DNA from 2 places in the Massilia sp. BKSP1R2A-1 genome. Region 2 is predicted to be linked to the other one. Evidence: riboswitches for the same ligand, from Rfam matches in the RefSeq annotation. Region 2 holds a riboswitch; the other holds the start of a gene.
What was found. Region 2 has a riboswitch for cobalamin ahead of ACQ7JA_RS00235 (TonB-dependent receptor family protein). Riboswitches for the same ligand answer to the same signal wherever they lie in the genome.

Region 1 (7,560 bases), on a different contig from region 2:
CGCCATCATGCCGCCGCACTCGGCGACGATCGGCAGACCCTTCGCGTGCGCCGCGCGGATGCCCTCCTGCCAGCGCGCGGCGCCGGCCAGGGTCGCGCAATGCAGTTCCGGATAACCGCCGGGCAGGAAGACCGCATCCGCATCAGGCGGCACCGCCTCGTCCTTCAGTGGCGAGAAGTATGCCAGCTGCGCGCCCATCTTCTGCAGCAGGTCGAGATTGGCCGGGTAGAGGAAGCAGAAGGCCGCATCGCGCGCGATGGCGATGGTACGGCCAGCAAGGAGGGGCGGGACCTCGTCCCATTCGGGCGCCGATTGGCTGAGTACGGGCAGGGCCTGCCAGGCGTCCTCTTCGAAGCGCAGGCCGTCCGCCAGCTTGTCGAGCAGGGCTTCCAGGCCGTCGACCTCGCCCGGCAGCACCAGGCCGAGGTGGCGTTCGGGTAGCGGCGTATCCTGGCGCGCCAGCCAGCCGAGCAGGGGAATATCGCGCAGCGAGGACGCCACCATCCTGGCATGGCCCTCGCTGGCGATGCGGTTGGCCAGCACGCCGGCCATCTCCACCGGACCGTAGTCGCGCAGCCCGCGCGCCACCGCGCCGGCGGTCTGCGCCATCGCGGACGCGTCGATCACCGCGAGCACGGGAATGCCGAACTCGCGCGACAGGTCGGCCGCGGAAGGCGAGCCGTCGTACAGGCCCATCACGCCCTCGACCAGGATGGCGTCGGCCTCGCGCGCCGCATCGTGCAGGCGGCGCCGGCATTCGTCCACGCCGACCATCCACAGGTCGAGCGTGTGCACCGGCGCGCCGGAGGCGCGTTCGAGCAGCATCGGGTCGATGAAGTCCGGACCGCACTTGAAGACGCGCACGCGCTGGCCCTGGCGCACCAGCTTGCGCGCCAGCGCGGCGGTGACGCTGGTCTTGCCCTGGCCGGACGACATTGCCGCGACCAGTACGGCGCGTGCCCCGTTATCCCGGTTTTGCTCGGTCATTTACCACTCCGTTCCGGCCTGCGCCGCGATGCCCGCCTTGAAGGCGTGCTTGACCACGTTCATTTCGGTGACCGTGTCTGCCACCGCGACCAGTTCCGGCGGCGCCGCGCGGCCGGTCACCACCACGTGCTGCATCACGGGACGGTCGAGCAGGTCGGCGATCACGGTGTGCACGTCGAGGTACTTGTACTTGAGCGCGATGTTCAGTTCGTCCAGCACCACCATGCCGTAGGCGGGATCGCGCAGGAAGCGGCGCGCCTGCTCCCAGGCTTCGTTCGCCTTGGCGATGTCGCGCTCGCGGTCCTGGGTCTCCCAGGTATAGCCTTCGCCCATGGCGTGGAAGCTGACTTCGTCCGGGAAGCGCCGCAGGAATTTTTCTTCTCCCGTCGACATCGCGCCCTTGATGAACTGGACCACGCCCACCTTCATGCCATGGCCCAGCGCCCGCGTCACCATGCCGAAGGCGCTCGAGCTCTTGCCCTTGCCGTTGCCCGTATTGACGATGATGATGCCGATTTCCTTGTCGGCGGCGGCAATTTTTGCATCGATGACGGCCTTCTTGCGCTCCATGCGCTGGCGGTGGCGCTCGTTCAGCGCGTCGATTTCGGAGGAGTTCAGCTCGTTCATGGGGTGGCCTCGTGAGGAAGGAAGATGCGGCGGCCGCCGTGCTCGAGCATGTCGATCGGGTGGCCGAGGTAGTCGCCCAGCAGGGCGGGCTGCATGGTCTCCTCGATGGGACCGGCCTGCCAGCGGCCGTCGCCCATGAGCAGCAGCGCGTGGGTGGAAATGCGGTAGGCGAGATTCAGGTCGTGGCCGATCATGACGACGATCTTTCCCTGTTCGCGGCAAAGACGGGCCAGCAGGGCCATGACGCTGACCTGGTGCGCCAGGTCGAGGGCATTGGCCGGCTCGTCCAGCAGCAGCAGCGGGGTGTCCTGGGCCAGCAGCGCGGCGATCGCGACCCGCTGGCGCTCGCCGCCGGACAGGGTGCGCACGTCGCGCTCGGCCAGCTCGGCGACTTCCATCGAGGCGAGCGCCGTCATCGCGGCCTGGTGGTCGTCGCTGCCCTCCCAGTAGCGGTTGGCGTGATAGGGATGGCGCGCCGACAGCACGGTTTCGATGACGCTGTACGAGAAGGCATCGTGGCGCGACTGCGCCAGGAAGGCGCGCTGGCGCGCCAGTTCTTCGGGGGGCCACTGGTCCAGCGCGCGGCCGCCGACATGGACGGCGCCGGCATCGGGACGGTGCAGGCCTGCGAGCGTGCGCAGCAGGGTGCTCTTGCCGGCGCCGTTGCGGCCGATGATGCTCCAGCATTCGCCCGGGCGCGCCGCCCAGTCGAGCTGCCGCAGCAGGGTGCGCTTGCCGAGCCGCAGGTCGAGATGTTCGGCTCTGATCATGTCACTTCCTCAGCCGGTGCAGTTGATAGAGGAATACCGGCGCGCCGATGATCGCCGTGATCGCGCCCACCGGCAGCTGCTGCGGCGCGATGATGGTGCGCGCGAGCGTATCGCACAGCACCAGGAAGCCCCCGCCCGCCAGCACCGCCGACGGGATCAGGACCCGGTGGTCGGGGCCGAAGGCGAAGCGGCAGGCATGCGGGATGATCAGGCCGACGAATCCGACCGAGCCGGCGCTGGTCACGGCGCTGGCGGTCAGGACGCCGGAGACGAAGAACAGTCCCTTGCGCAGGCGGCCGACGCGGATGCCCAGCGTGGCGGCCGCTTCCGCATGCAGCGCGACCACGTTCATGGCGCGCGCGCTGCGCAGCGCATACAGCAGCGCGCCGCCCAGCACGATCCAGGGCGCCAGACGCAGCGGCGCGCCGGCGAGGTCGCCGATCATCCAGAAGATCATGCTGCGCAGCCTGCCTTCCGGCGCGATCGACAGCATCAGGGTGATCAGGGCCATGCAGGCCGAGGACAGGATCACGCCGGTCAGCAGCAGCATCGAGGTGCCGCCCTCGACAGCCAGGCCGCCGCGCATGTCGCGCCGGGCCAGCAGGTAGAGCAGCATCGATACCCCGACCGCACCGCCCAGCGCGGCCATGTCGACGATGAAGGCGGTCGCCATCATGAGCAGCGCGAACAGCGCGCCGACCGAGGCGCCGGCCGAGATCCCGAGCACATAGGGGTCGGCCAGCGGGTTGCGCAGGAGCGCCTGCATCATCACGCCCGCGAGGGCGAGCGCGCCGCCGGTGACGAAGGCCGTCAGGGCACGGCTGGCGCGCAGCTCGATCAGCGAGGCGGCCAGCGTCCCGCTTTCGCCGCGCGCCAGCTGGCGCAGGGCGTCGGGCACGTCCGCCAGCGGGACGGAGATCGAGCCCGTCATGCCGGCAAACAGCAGGCTGGCGACGGCGCACAGCAGCAGCACGCCGATGACGAGCGTGGCGCGCTGGCGGAGCAGGAAGGCTGGGTGATGCATGCGTCTCCTCTCGATGGTGCGTCCGGTCAGCGCATACCGTAGCGCAGCGCGGCGAACCAGGTGCGGCCGCTGGTGCCATAGAAGCGCGCCAGTTCGTACTGCTTGTCCGTCACGTTGTTGAGGCGTACCAGCAGCGACAGGTCGGGCGTGACCTGCCAGCTAGTGTACAGGTTGAGCAGCCCATAGCCGCCCAGCGGGCGCAGGTTGGCGGCGTCGTTGAAGCGCCTGCCGGACAGCTGCAGTTCCGCGCCCGTCTTGACGGGGCCGAAGCTGGTGTCGGCGGCGAACTTGGCGTGCTTCTTCGAACGGCGCAGCAACTGCTTGCCCGTGGTTTCGTCGGTCGGGTCCTGCCAGTCCAGGCTGCCGTGCAGATTGATTGCCGCGAGACGGGTCCGGGCTGCCAGCGTCACGCCTTCCAGCTTGGCCTCGTTGACGTTATAGGCGCAGCTGCCGATGCCGGTGCCCGGGCACGGCGTGCTCGAGACGATCATGTCGGTCAGGCGGTTACGGTAGTAGCTCGCATCGAGCTGCACGCGGCCGCCATCGTAGTGCAGCCCCGCTTCGCGGTTGCGGCCCTTCTCGGGCTTGTTGGTCTCCAGGCCGTAGCCGGGGTAGTACAGCTCGTTGAAGGTCGGTGCGCGGAAGCTCGTGCCGACGCTGGCGGTCGCGCGCAGGCCATTGCCGAGCTCAATGCCGTAACCGGCGGCGCCCGTGATCTTGTTCCCGTAGACCGAGCGATCGTGGCGGGCGCTCAGGTCGAGCAGGTGAGCGCCGCGCCGGGCCGAGTAGGCGGCCGCATAGGAGTTGGTGATCCGCGCGCGGTTCAAGGCGCGGCTGGAACTGGACTCGACGTCTTCCTTGCGGTGGCTGTAGAGCAGCTGCAGCGTGTCGGCGCCAATGGCGATGGCGTTCTGCCAGGTGAGCTCGTCCTGGCGGGTTTCGATCTGGCTGCGGCCGGACGCGGTGGCGTTGGTGAAGCTGCCCAGCTGGTCCCGTGAAGCCGCGTACTGCAGGGTGCTGCGCCAGTTGGCGCTGACCTGGCTGCTCGCATGGACGGCGGCCGTGTTGAGTTCCTGCTCGTTGTGGGTGTCGTAGCTGCCGGCGCCGCTGTCGTACTGGGCGCGCAGGGCGCTGTGCAGGAGCTGGGCGCCCACCTCCAGCCCAGGAGCCACGGTATAGGACAGCTGGCCGTTGGCGCTGCGGCGGCGGTAGCCGTCTTCGTCCGGGTTGAAGCCGGAAGCGCCCGGCCGGGTGGACGAGAAGCCGTCGGCATCTTCGTAGCCGGCGGTGAAGGCATAGCGCAAGCCGCCGCCCGAACCGGAGACGGTGCTGGCGGCCGCGCGCGTGGCGTTGCTGCCGGCGCCGAGCGAGGCGGTGACGACCGGACCGCCTTCGCCCTTGCGCGTGAAGACCTGGATGACGCCGCCGATCGCGTCGGCGCCGTACAGCGTCGTCAGCGGACCATAGACGATCTCGATGCGCTCGATGGCGGACAGGGGAATCGCGTTCCAGGCCGCGGTGCCGCTGGTCGAGGAGCCGACGCGCACGCCGTCGAGCAGGACCACGACCTGGTTGGCGTTGGAGCCGCGCAGGTAGACGTCGGTGGAGGCGCCCGGGCCGCCGTTGCGGGTGATCTCGATGCCGCGCTGGCGCTGCAGGATGTCGGCCACCGAACCGGCGCCGGAGCGTGCGATCTCTTCGGCGTGGATGACGGTGGTATCGGCGATCACGTCATGCGCGCGCTGCGGCATGCGGTTGGCGGTGACGACGACCGTGTCGGCGCTGGTCTGGGCGAAAGAAGGGAGAGTGAAGACGAATGCGAGCGAGCACGCAGCCGCCAGCCGTGTTACAGGAAGATTCATGAAATGTTCACGTCAAGGACAACCAGCCGACGTCCCCGTAGGCCAGATTGAACAGAAGCGCGGCATGGCCACGCTTCCACCTTTTGGCCGGTATCCGGGCTGGCAAGTGTGGCCGTCCGACCTTCCCATGCAAATCGCACAGTGGTCATGGAGGACGGTTCGCCGCGGACTCTTTCGAGCGCGGCACTTGCTTACCGTTGCGGGGGCAGCACACCTTGGCCTTGTTGAAGGGCTTCGTGTTTCCCGTTTAACTGCGCCTGTGAATACAGGCGCGAGCACCAAAACGCCGACATTATACGTGAGCGCGACGCGGTGTTGTCAGTCCTTCAGCATGATGATGCCGCCATAGTCGATGCGGTGTGCTTCGGAGGCCGCGCGCAGCGCCGCCTGTTCGATGCTGCCGCCGGCGTGGAGGGCGGCGAGCAGGCGCATGCTGCCCGCGTGGCAGACGAGCAGGGCGCGCGGGTGACGTGTTTCGCGCAGCGCGTCGAAGCATGCGGCCACGCGGCGGGCGACATCCATGACGCTCTCTCCGCCGCCGGGCCGGTAGTGCAGCAGGTCGGCGCTCCAGGCGTCTACCTCGGCGCGGGGGATGGCGTCCCAGGGCTGCATCTCCCAGGCGCCGAAGTCCATCTCGGCCAGGCGCGCGTCGAAGGTGACGGGCGCGCCCAGCTGCGCCGCGAGCTCGGCGCAGCGCCTGAGCGGGCTGGCGAAGACAGGCAGGTCGCCGGGCAGCCCGGCTTCACGCAGGCCCTGGGCGACGGCGGCGATCGCGGAGGGCGAGGCGGCGACGTCGCTGCGGCCATAGCAGATGCCGGGGGCGACTTCGGGCTGTGGATGGCGGACGAGGACCAGCTCCATGGCTAGCCGAGGGTGGCCAGGATGGCGATGTAGGCGACCGCTTCCGCCAGTTGCTGCACGGCGCCGAGGCAGTCGCCGGTATAGCCTCCGATGCGGCGGCTGAATTTGCGGGCCAGCCACCAGGTGGCGATCACGCAGGCCAGCAGTGCGGCAAGCACGGCTTGCGCTGAGAGCAGGCCGCCTGCGAGCAGCAGGGCTGCGGCCAGGGCAACCGTCAGCAGAGCGATGCAGAACTCGGCAGTGGACATGCGTTCGGCCAGCGGCTTGGCCTTGCCTTCCGCGCGTGAGTATTCCATGCGCCAGATGAGCGAGGTCGCGCACAGGCGTGACAGCGGGTGGGCCAGCAGCATGGCGCCGATGGCGCTGGTCAAGGGCAGCGTCGCAAGCGCCGTGACTTTCGTGCCCAGCATGCACACGACGCCGATCGCACCGTAGGCGCCGACGCGCGAGTCCTTCATGATCTCCAGCACGCGCTCGCGCGTCATGCCGCCGCCAAGACCGTCACAGGTGTCGGCGAAGCCGTCTTCGTGGAAGGCGCCGGTGATGTAGATGGTGGCCGCGGTCGAGAGCACCGCGGCCACCGGTGCCGGCAGCACGAGGGCGCAGGCTCCGTAGACGGCGGCGCCGATCATGCCCACCACGACGCCGACGAGCGGGAAGTAGCGGGAGGCGTGGTGCAGCCAGTCCTGCTCGAATCCGACCCAGCGCGGGATCGGCAGGCGGGTGAAGAACTGCAGGGCGACGAAGAACAGGCGCAGTTGCTGCATCTTACTGGCCGCTGGTACTGACCGAGGCCGATGCGAAGGTGGCCATCTCGTTCAGGAAGTTCGCAGCCGCATGCAGCAGGGGCAGGGCAAGCGCGCTGCCGGTGCCTTCGCCCAGGCGCAGGCCGAGTTTCAGGAGCGGGCGGGCGCCCAGGCTCTCGAGCATCATGCGGTGGCCGTTCTCGTCCGAGCAGTGGGCGAACACGCAGTAGTCGAGGATGGCCGGCTGCAGGCGCGCCGCGACCAGCAAGGCGCTGGTGACGATGAAGCCGTCGATCAGCAGCACCTTGCGCAGCTCTGCTGCTTTCAGCATGGCGCCGACCATCATGCCGATCTCGAAACCGCCGAAGGTGGCCAGCACCTCGAGCGGCGAGGTGGCGCCTGCATGCCTGTCGACGGCGGCGGCGATGACCTGCTGCTTGCGTGCGATCCCTTCGCCCGAGAGGCCCGTGCCGGCGCCCACGCATTGGGACAGCGGCAGCCTGGTGAGCTTGTGCATGAGGGCCGCGGCCGCAGTGGTATTGCCGATACCCATTTCGCCGAAGCCGACGACGTTGCCCGGCAGGTCGCGCATCAGGGCCATGCCGTGCTCGAGCGCGGTATCCAGTTCCTGCGGCGACATCGCGGCCTCCTGGGCGAAGTTGCGGGTCCCGCGGCCCACCTTG
Region 2 (7,560 bases):
CTGCCGGCCGCCCTGCGCTTCGAGGCGGGGCTCGAACACCTGGCCTGCATGTCGCTCAGCCCGAAAGGGATCTACCGCTGGTATGCCAGCTGCTGCCGCACCCCGATCGGCAATACGCCGCGCGAGCAGACCACCGCCTACGTCGGCCTGGTGCGCGCCTGCCTGGATGCGTCGGACGAGGCGCTCAACCGGGAGCTGGGCGCCGTGCGCTGCCGCGTGAACACGAAGTCCGCCGCGGCGCCGGTATCGTCCAGCGGCTTGGCCACGGCCTGGGTCGTCGGCAAGGTCGGCAGCATGATCATGAAGGCGCGCCTGACGGGCGCCTACCGCGACAATCCATTTTTCAGGGCGCACACGGGCGAACCGGTGAAACCGGTGCAGGTGCTGTCGCTGGAAGAAAGAAAGGCGCTGACCCCTAAGGGCCAGCGCCTCTCCTGAAGCGGGGCGGCGAACGCTCAGCGCCCGCTGTGCTCGGGGGTGACCCGTACGTGCGTGAAGCCGTACCACAGGTGTTCCCACCAGTGGTCGCGCGAGCGCACGGTCACGAGGCATGCCTTGTCGATGCCGCCTTTGAAGAGCGGATCGGGGCACTTATTGGTCATCAGGGCGTAGCGCTGGTTCTCGGCATTCACCAGGGCGATGGCGAGCCAGATCGCGAGGCCGGCGAAGAAGACCGCCAGCCCCCACGCAATGTGGTTCACATTGCTGGTTTCAAACAGGTCGTCCTCGTTGGGCCGGGACCCATCGTACATCTTGAGGACTTCGCGTTCGACGTCATTGCTCATTTCGTGGCTGCAGCCTTCTTCACGAGCGCATCCATGACCTGCATGGTCGCCTGCATGGTCGGCTCGATGCCGTTGATCTTGTTGGACTCACCCACCTGGCTCGGCGACACGACGTACTTGCCGTCGATGATGATGGTCGGGGTGCCGGTGACCTTGTAGTTCGACGAGAGGGTCTGCAGGCGGCGCAGCTTGCTCGTCACGCCGAAGGAATTCCAGGCTTCCATGAACTTGGCGCGGTCCAGGCCATTCTTGGCCGCCCACTCGATGATGGCGTCGTCCTTCATCAAGCGCTGGCGCTGCACGTGCACCGCCTGGAACACGCGCGGGTGGTATTCCTCCAGCTTGCCCATGGCTTCCAGGGTCAGGAACAGGTGCGCTTCCGGATCGGCGGGCCCCTGGAACGGCAGGTGGATGCGGCGCATGACGATGTTGTCGCCCTGCTTCTTGATCCACTGGTTCAGCGAGGGCTCGAGCATATTGCACGCCGGGCAGTGGTAGGCGAAGAACTCGATGACCTCGACCTTCTTGCCCGTCGCCTGTACCGGCTGCGGCTGTGCCAGCGTGATGTAGTCGGCGCCGTTGACCGGGGCGGTCGGCGACGCGAAAGCGGTGCTGGCGGCCAGGGTGGCGGCGATGAGGGCAAAACGCAGAGAACGCATGGGTTTCCTTCCACAGTTGATTGAGCAAACGCGGGCAGATTACCACTTTTTCGCCTCTCCTTCCGGCCAGAAGAGCGTTTTTTGCATTTGCTTACGGAATTAACCTGGGCTTACGGGCAAGGGGTGCCGGTTTTGCAAGCGAACTCACTTCGGGCGGCGCTGGCGCCCACCTTCCAGGGCCTGGCACAGGGCTGCGGCGCCGTCGATGGCCCGCGGGCCCGGCCGGGTCAGCAGTTCGCCATCGACGGTCAACAGGTTGCCCCGTTTCACCGCCGTCATGCTGCGGTAGGGTTCCCACAGCTTCAGGCCCGGATTGGCGGGGTCGTAGCGCTTCCCCGCCATGATCGCCTCTGGATCGGCCGCGATCACCGCCTCCAGGCTGACTTCCGGCGCCACGACCTTCAGGCCGCCAAACACGTTGCGCCCGCCGCAGACGCGGATCGCATCGCTGGCGATCTGGGCGTCGTTGAGCGTATACAGGGGCTGGTCCCAGATCTGGTAGAACACCGTGACGGGCGCACGCTTGCCGTAGCGCGCCTCCAGGCCCGCGAGTTTCGCCCGGTAGGCCCCGGCCGCTGCCTGTGCCGCCGGCACGGTGCCCAGCAGCCGGCCCAGGCGCTCGATATTCTCGGCGACCTGCGCCAGGCGGCGCGGCTCGCTGTGGAAGACCGGCACGCCCAGGCTCTCGATCTGGGCGATCTGGCGCGCCGTGTTCCCGGTATGCCAGACCACGATCAGGTCCGGCCTCAACGCCAGCACCCGCTCCATGTCGATCTGGCTGTTACTGCCCACCAGTGGGATGGATTTCGCCGCTTCCGGGTAGTCGCTGTAGTTCATCGCCCCGACGACGCGCGCGCCGCCGCCGGCTGCGAACAGCAGCTCGGTGGCGTGCGGCGCCATCGAAATGACGCGCTGCGCCGGCGCCTTGAGCGTGACCTTGCGGCCGGCGTCGTCGACCACGGTCACCGGGGCGGCCTGCACCGTGGCTGCGGCGCAGGCCAGCAGCACGGCGGCGGCGAAGCGCGTCAGTCTGCGCATCAGAAGTCGTAGCGCAGCGCCAGCTTCAGCTGGCGGCCGTCGCTCGGGTAGATGCCCGAACGGCAGCCGAAGGCATTGCTGAAGTACTGGCGGTCGGCCAGGTTCAGGCCGCTGACCGCGACTTCCCAGGGACCGGTGCGGTAGGCGTAGCGGGCGTCGATCGTCGTGAAGGACGGCATGCGCGTGCTGCAGCTGTTGCTGAAGTCGCTGCCGTAACGCTGGCGGTCGACCCATTGGGCGCCGATGTCGGCGCTGTGCGGGCCGGCGGCCACCCAGGCCAGGCGCGCGGTCACGACGTTCTTCGGCACCAGCACCATCTCGCGGCCCGCGTTCGGGCCCTCGGTGAACTCGGCGTCCACGCGCTGCCACTGGCCGGTCAGGCGCAGCGCCTGGCCGATCGCCATCTGGCCTTCGACTTCCAGGCCCTGGCGGCGGGTCGGGTCGAGGTTGGTGTTGGCGCCCCAGCCGCCGCCCAGGGTCGGATCGTAGAAGATCTCGTTCTTCAGGCGGTGGCGGAACACGCGTGCGGCGATGCGGCGGGCGTCGGTGCCGGCAGTCACGCCCAGCTCGAGGTCGCGCGAGGTCTGGACGTCGAGCAGGCCGACGCTGGAACGGTAGCCGTTCTCGTCGGCATTCGGCAGGCGGTAGCTGCGGCCGGCCTTGGCATGCACGGTGACGTTCGCTGCCACGTCGACGCTGCCTTCCGCGCTCCAGGCGTTCACCGTCTGGGTGCCGGTCGGCACCGCCAGCGCGGCGTTGGTCTCTTTCTTCTCGAAGCGCTCGTGGCGCGCGCCCAGCGCCAGGCGGGCATTGGCGGCGCCGCCGAAGCGCATCTCGTCGCGCAGGTAGTAGGCTTCCGAAGTCTGGCGCGCATCCGAGCCGAGGCTGGTGGCACGCTCCCAGCGGCTCAGGTCGACGCCGGCGACGAATTCGTTCAGGCCGGCGCCCAGGTTGGCGCTGTGGCGCATGCGCGGCGAGAACTGGGTGTGGCGGGTGTCGTAGGTCGCGGCGGAGAGGAAGCCGCCGAAGTCGTAGGTCGATTCGACCTTGCGCTCGCGGTGGGCCAGCTCGGCCGCGAATTCCACGTTGTCGACGCGCTTCTCGGCGAAGGCCGTCACGCGGTCGCTGGACAGGGCGCCGAAGTCCTTCGGGGTCAGGGTCTGGCGCGGATTGGCTTCGAACTGTTCATAGCTCAGCGACCCCGGGAAGCGCATGTCCTGGCGTGCGCTCTCCACGCGCAGGCCCATGCGGGCGTCGTTCGCGGCCCACTGGAAGCCGCCGCTGAAGGTCTTCTGGCGGAATTCGTTGTTGTCGCGGTAGTTGTCGGTACCCTGGCGCGCGGCGGCCAGGTCGAAGGACAGCGGGCCCTCGCCATGGCGGACGGACGCGCGCGCATCGTACTGGTCGAAGCGGCCGGCTTCCAGCACCACGGAGCCGTGGTAGCCGGCTTGCGTACCGCGTCTGGTGATGATGTTGATCACGCCGCCGGTCGCGCCTTCGCCGTACAGCACGCTGCTGCCGCCGCGCTGGATCTCGATGCGCTCGACGGTGTCCACGGGAATCGAGGACAGCACCGGGCCGGCCAGTTCGTTCTCGTTCATGCGCACGCCGTCGACCAGCACCACCATGTTCTGGCTGCCGTTGGAGCCGAAGCCGCGCAGGTCGAGGGCGAAGTCGGGCGAGCCGTCCAGGCTCTGGCGGCCGAACACGCCGCCGATCTTGCGGATCGCGGCATTCACGTCCGTAGCGCCGGCGCGGCGGATGTCCTCCGCCGTGATGACGGTGGCGCCGATCGGCGCGAGCGAGACCTGGGCGGGGAAGCGCGCGCCGGTGACGACGATCTCGGGAACGGCCGTGTCCTGGGCGAAGGCGTTCGCGGCGAGGATGGAAAGGGAAAAGGCGCAGGCCAGCGCGAGCGGCTTGATGGCCGGCGCGCTGCTTGGGAAGGCAGCAAAATTCATTGTGGATGTTCTCGGTAAAAGCACCGGCCTGCGTCCCCGCACACCGGAGTCAACGGAAGACGCAGCACCGGCCCTGCCGCATGCGCGCTTCCCCCTGTCCTGGCCGGTATCCGGGCTTGCAAGACGGACTGTCCCACCTTCCTATGCAATGCACAGTGGTTATTGAGACAGCCTGTCACCGCGCCAAACAGGGTTTCTATCAGGCGGTGACGCTTGTTGACCGTTGCGGGGGCAGCACACCTCGGCGCGGGCGCGCAGCGCCTTTGCCTCGTGTTTCCCGTTTAACTGTGCAGGCGGATCGCCTGCGCGGGCACCAGAACGGCCGCGATTATAACCTGACAAGCCTTGTCGCGTTTTTTGCGCGTCCATCCTCAAATCCTGCGTTCTATCGCATGCCCATGGTGTTTTTTTGCTCTTCTGGCTATATTCGCGTTCAAACAATATTGTCATTACAGGGAGTCCTGCATGCATATCCAAGCACGGAGCAAGTTGCGCGCGGTGCTCGCCGCCGCCTTGCTCGCGGCCGGCGGCGCTGTTGCCTGGCTGGCCCAGGCCGACGCGCCGGCGCCAAGCCCCACACCCTCGCTGGACGGCATCGCGCTGGCCGCGCCCGACGCGGCCGCCGTCACCACGCCGAGCGCGCCCTCCGCCTGGGGCGGCGTGCGCACCGGCGACCATGCCACCTTGTCGGACCGCGTGGTCAGCTACCGCATCGAGGCCACGCTCGACCCGGACAAGCACCTGATCAAGGGCCGGCAGGCCCTCACCTGGCGCAACCGCAGCGCGGTGCCGGTGCGCAGCGTCTACGTCCACCTCTACATGAATGCCTTCGAGGGCGCCGGCAGCACCTTCTTCACCGAGCAGCGCCACCGCGGCGAAGGCTTCCGCAGCGGCGTCGACATCAGGGACGGCGAATGGGGCCACATCGCCTTGGCCAGCGTGCGCCAGGGCGCGGCAAGCGTGCCGTGGCGCTTCGTCCAGCCCGACGGCGGCCCGGCCACCGACCATACCGTGGCCCGCTTCGACCTGCCGGAAGCGGTGGCGCCGGGCGCCAGCACGACGCTCGACATCGATTTCCAGACCCAGCTGCCGCGCGTGATAGCGCGCACCGGTTACTTCGGCAGCTTCCACCTGGTGGCGCAGTGGTTCCCCAAGATCGCCGTGCTGGAACTGCCGGGCGAACGCGGCGCCACCGCGCCACGCTGGAACGCCCACGAATTCCACATGGAGTCCGAGTTCTACGCCGACTTCGGCAGCTACGACGTCAGCCTGACGGTGCCCAAGGCCTACACCGTCGGCGCCACCGGCGAACTGCAGGGCGCGCCGAGCGAGAAGAACGGCATGGTCACGCGCCGCTACGTCCAGCATGACGTGCACGATTTCGCCTGGACCGCCGACAAGCGCTCTGCCCCTCCCCTGGTCGAGACCTGGACCGGCCCCGGCAGCCCGACCGTGACGGTGCAGGTGCTGTTCCCGCCCGAGTACGAGGCCAGCGCCAAGCCGGCCATGAAGGCGGCCAAGGATTCGCTGACCTACTTCTCGCGCACCCTCGGCCCCTACCCCTACCGCACGCTGACGGTGGTGATCCCGCCCTACAACGCGGAGGAAGCGGGCGGGATGGAGTACCCGACCTTCATCACGGCATCCGGCCATGCCGAGGTGGCGAAGAACTCGCTCGACGAGTACATGCTCGAGGGCGTGACCATCCACGAGTTCGGCCACGGCTACTTCTACGGCATCCTGGCCAGCAACGAGTTCGAAGAGCCGATGCTGGACGAGGGCCTGAACGAGTACTGGGACGGCCGCATGCTGCGCGAGCGCGGCCAGCAGGCCCACCCGATGCCGGCCTTCTTCAAGCGCATCGGCATCGACCCGGTCTTCGATCCCTTCGACATCACGCGCGCCACCAGCCCGCGTGACCGGCCCGCCGACGCCCCCGGCCAGAATGCCTGGCAGCGCCTGCAGGGCATCGGCCCGGTCTATACCCGTACCGCACTCGTGATGCGCGACCTCGAGGAACGCATCGGACGCGAGGCGATGGAACGCGGCTTCAAGGAATACTACCGCCGCTGGAAGTTCCGCCACCCGAGCGTGGCCGACCTGCGCGAGGCCCTGGCCGACGGCAGCGGCGAACGCGCCGCGGTCGAGGAAGTCTTCGCGAAGCAGATCTACGCCGTCTCCCGCGTGGACGACCGCGTGGCCTCGATCGCCAGCGAGGAAGTGCTGCCGCTGGCGGGCACCCGCCTTGAGAAGGGCAAGCGGATCGAGGAAACCGAGGCAGCGCTCGATGCGCGCATCGCCAAGGCGCGCAAGGACTGGGAGAAAGCCAATCCGAACGCCAAGGATGGCAGCGGCCCCTACCCCTTCCGCACCCAGGTGACGGTGCGGCGCGAAGGCGCGAGCGTCCCCCAGACCCTGGTGGTGCGCTTCGCCGACGGCAGCAGCGAGACCGTGACCTGGCAGGGCGAGGAAAAATGGCGCACCTTTAGCTGGGTGAAACCGGCGAAAGCCGTGTCGGCCGAACTCGACCCGCGCCGCAGCCACTACCTCGACGTCAACAAGCTCGACGACAGCCGCGCCCTGGCCGCCGACCGCAGCGCCTCGACGCGCTGGGCCAGCGACGCCATGGCCTTCGTCCAACTCCTCCTGTCCTTCATCGCCACCGTATGACGACCATGCATCCAACGATCTCGCCGTTCGAATCGGCCCAGGCCGGCCACGCCGCCGCGCCGGACGCAAAAAGCGGCCTCCTGCGCGCCCTGCGCCCCGCCCTCCAATGGCGCCTGATGCTGCTCTGGCTGCTCGGCCTGCTGCTGCCCGCCCTGGTGGCGAGCCTGCCGGTGTGGCGCATGTTCGGCGCCGCCTTCGACCACACCGTGGGCGCGGCCGCCTATGCCCATCGCCTCGACCTGGCCGCGATCACCGACCTGGTCAGCCTGCACCCGCAGTTCGCCGCGGCGCTCGGCAGCGGGGCCGTGGTCGCCCTGGCGATGACGCTGCTGCTGTCGCCGCTCCTCACCGGCGCCGCCATCACGGCCGCGCGCGCGCCGAAGCCGCTGGGCTTCGCCGCCCTGGCCGCCGGCGGCGTGCAGGAATACGGCCGCCTGCTGCGCACCC

Region 1: another riboswitch for cobalamin. It lies ahead of ACQ7JA_RS24675 (TonB-dependent receptor domain-containing protein); the one in region 2 lies ahead of ACQ7JA_RS00235 (TonB-dependent receptor family protein).

Annotation. Positions count from the first base shown of each region.
Region 1 is NZ_JBOBRE010000025.1:784-8,343, reverse strand. Features, by position in the region: gene ACQ7JA_RS24695 (cobyrinate a,c-diamide synthase) at 1-987, opposite strand, end outside; gene cobO (cob(I)yrinic acid a,c-diamide adenosyltransferase) at 988-1,614, opposite strand; gene ACQ7JA_RS24685 (ABC transporter ATP-binding protein) at 1,611-2,384, opposite strand; gene ACQ7JA_RS24680 (FecCD family ABC transporter permease) at 2,386-3,408, opposite strand; gene ACQ7JA_RS24675 (TonB-dependent receptor domain-containing protein) at 3,435-5,270, opposite strand; cobalamin riboswitch at 5,339-5,568, opposite strand; gene cobC (alpha-ribazole phosphatase family protein) at 5,589-6,131, opposite strand; gene ACQ7JA_RS24665 (adenosylcobinamide-GDP ribazoletransferase) at 6,134-6,898, opposite strand; gene cobT (nicotinate-nucleotide--dimethylbenzimidazole phosphoribosyltransferase) at 6,900-7,560, opposite strand, start outside.
Region 2 is NZ_JBOBRE010000001.1:52,392-59,951, reverse strand. Features, by position in the region: gene ACQ7JA_RS00255 (DUF6151 family protein) at 1-438, shown strand, start outside; gene ACQ7JA_RS00250 (hypothetical protein) at 456-785, opposite strand; gene ACQ7JA_RS00245 (thiol:disulfide interchange protein DsbA/DsbL) at 782-1,444, opposite strand; gene ACQ7JA_RS00240 (cobalamin-binding protein) at 1,589-2,482, opposite strand; gene ACQ7JA_RS00235 (TonB-dependent receptor family protein) at 2,482-4,443, opposite strand; cobalamin riboswitch at 4,528-4,776, opposite strand; gene ACQ7JA_RS00230 (M1 family metallopeptidase) at 4,909-7,113, shown strand; gene ACQ7JA_RS00225 (hypothetical protein) at 7,119-7,560, shown strand, end outside.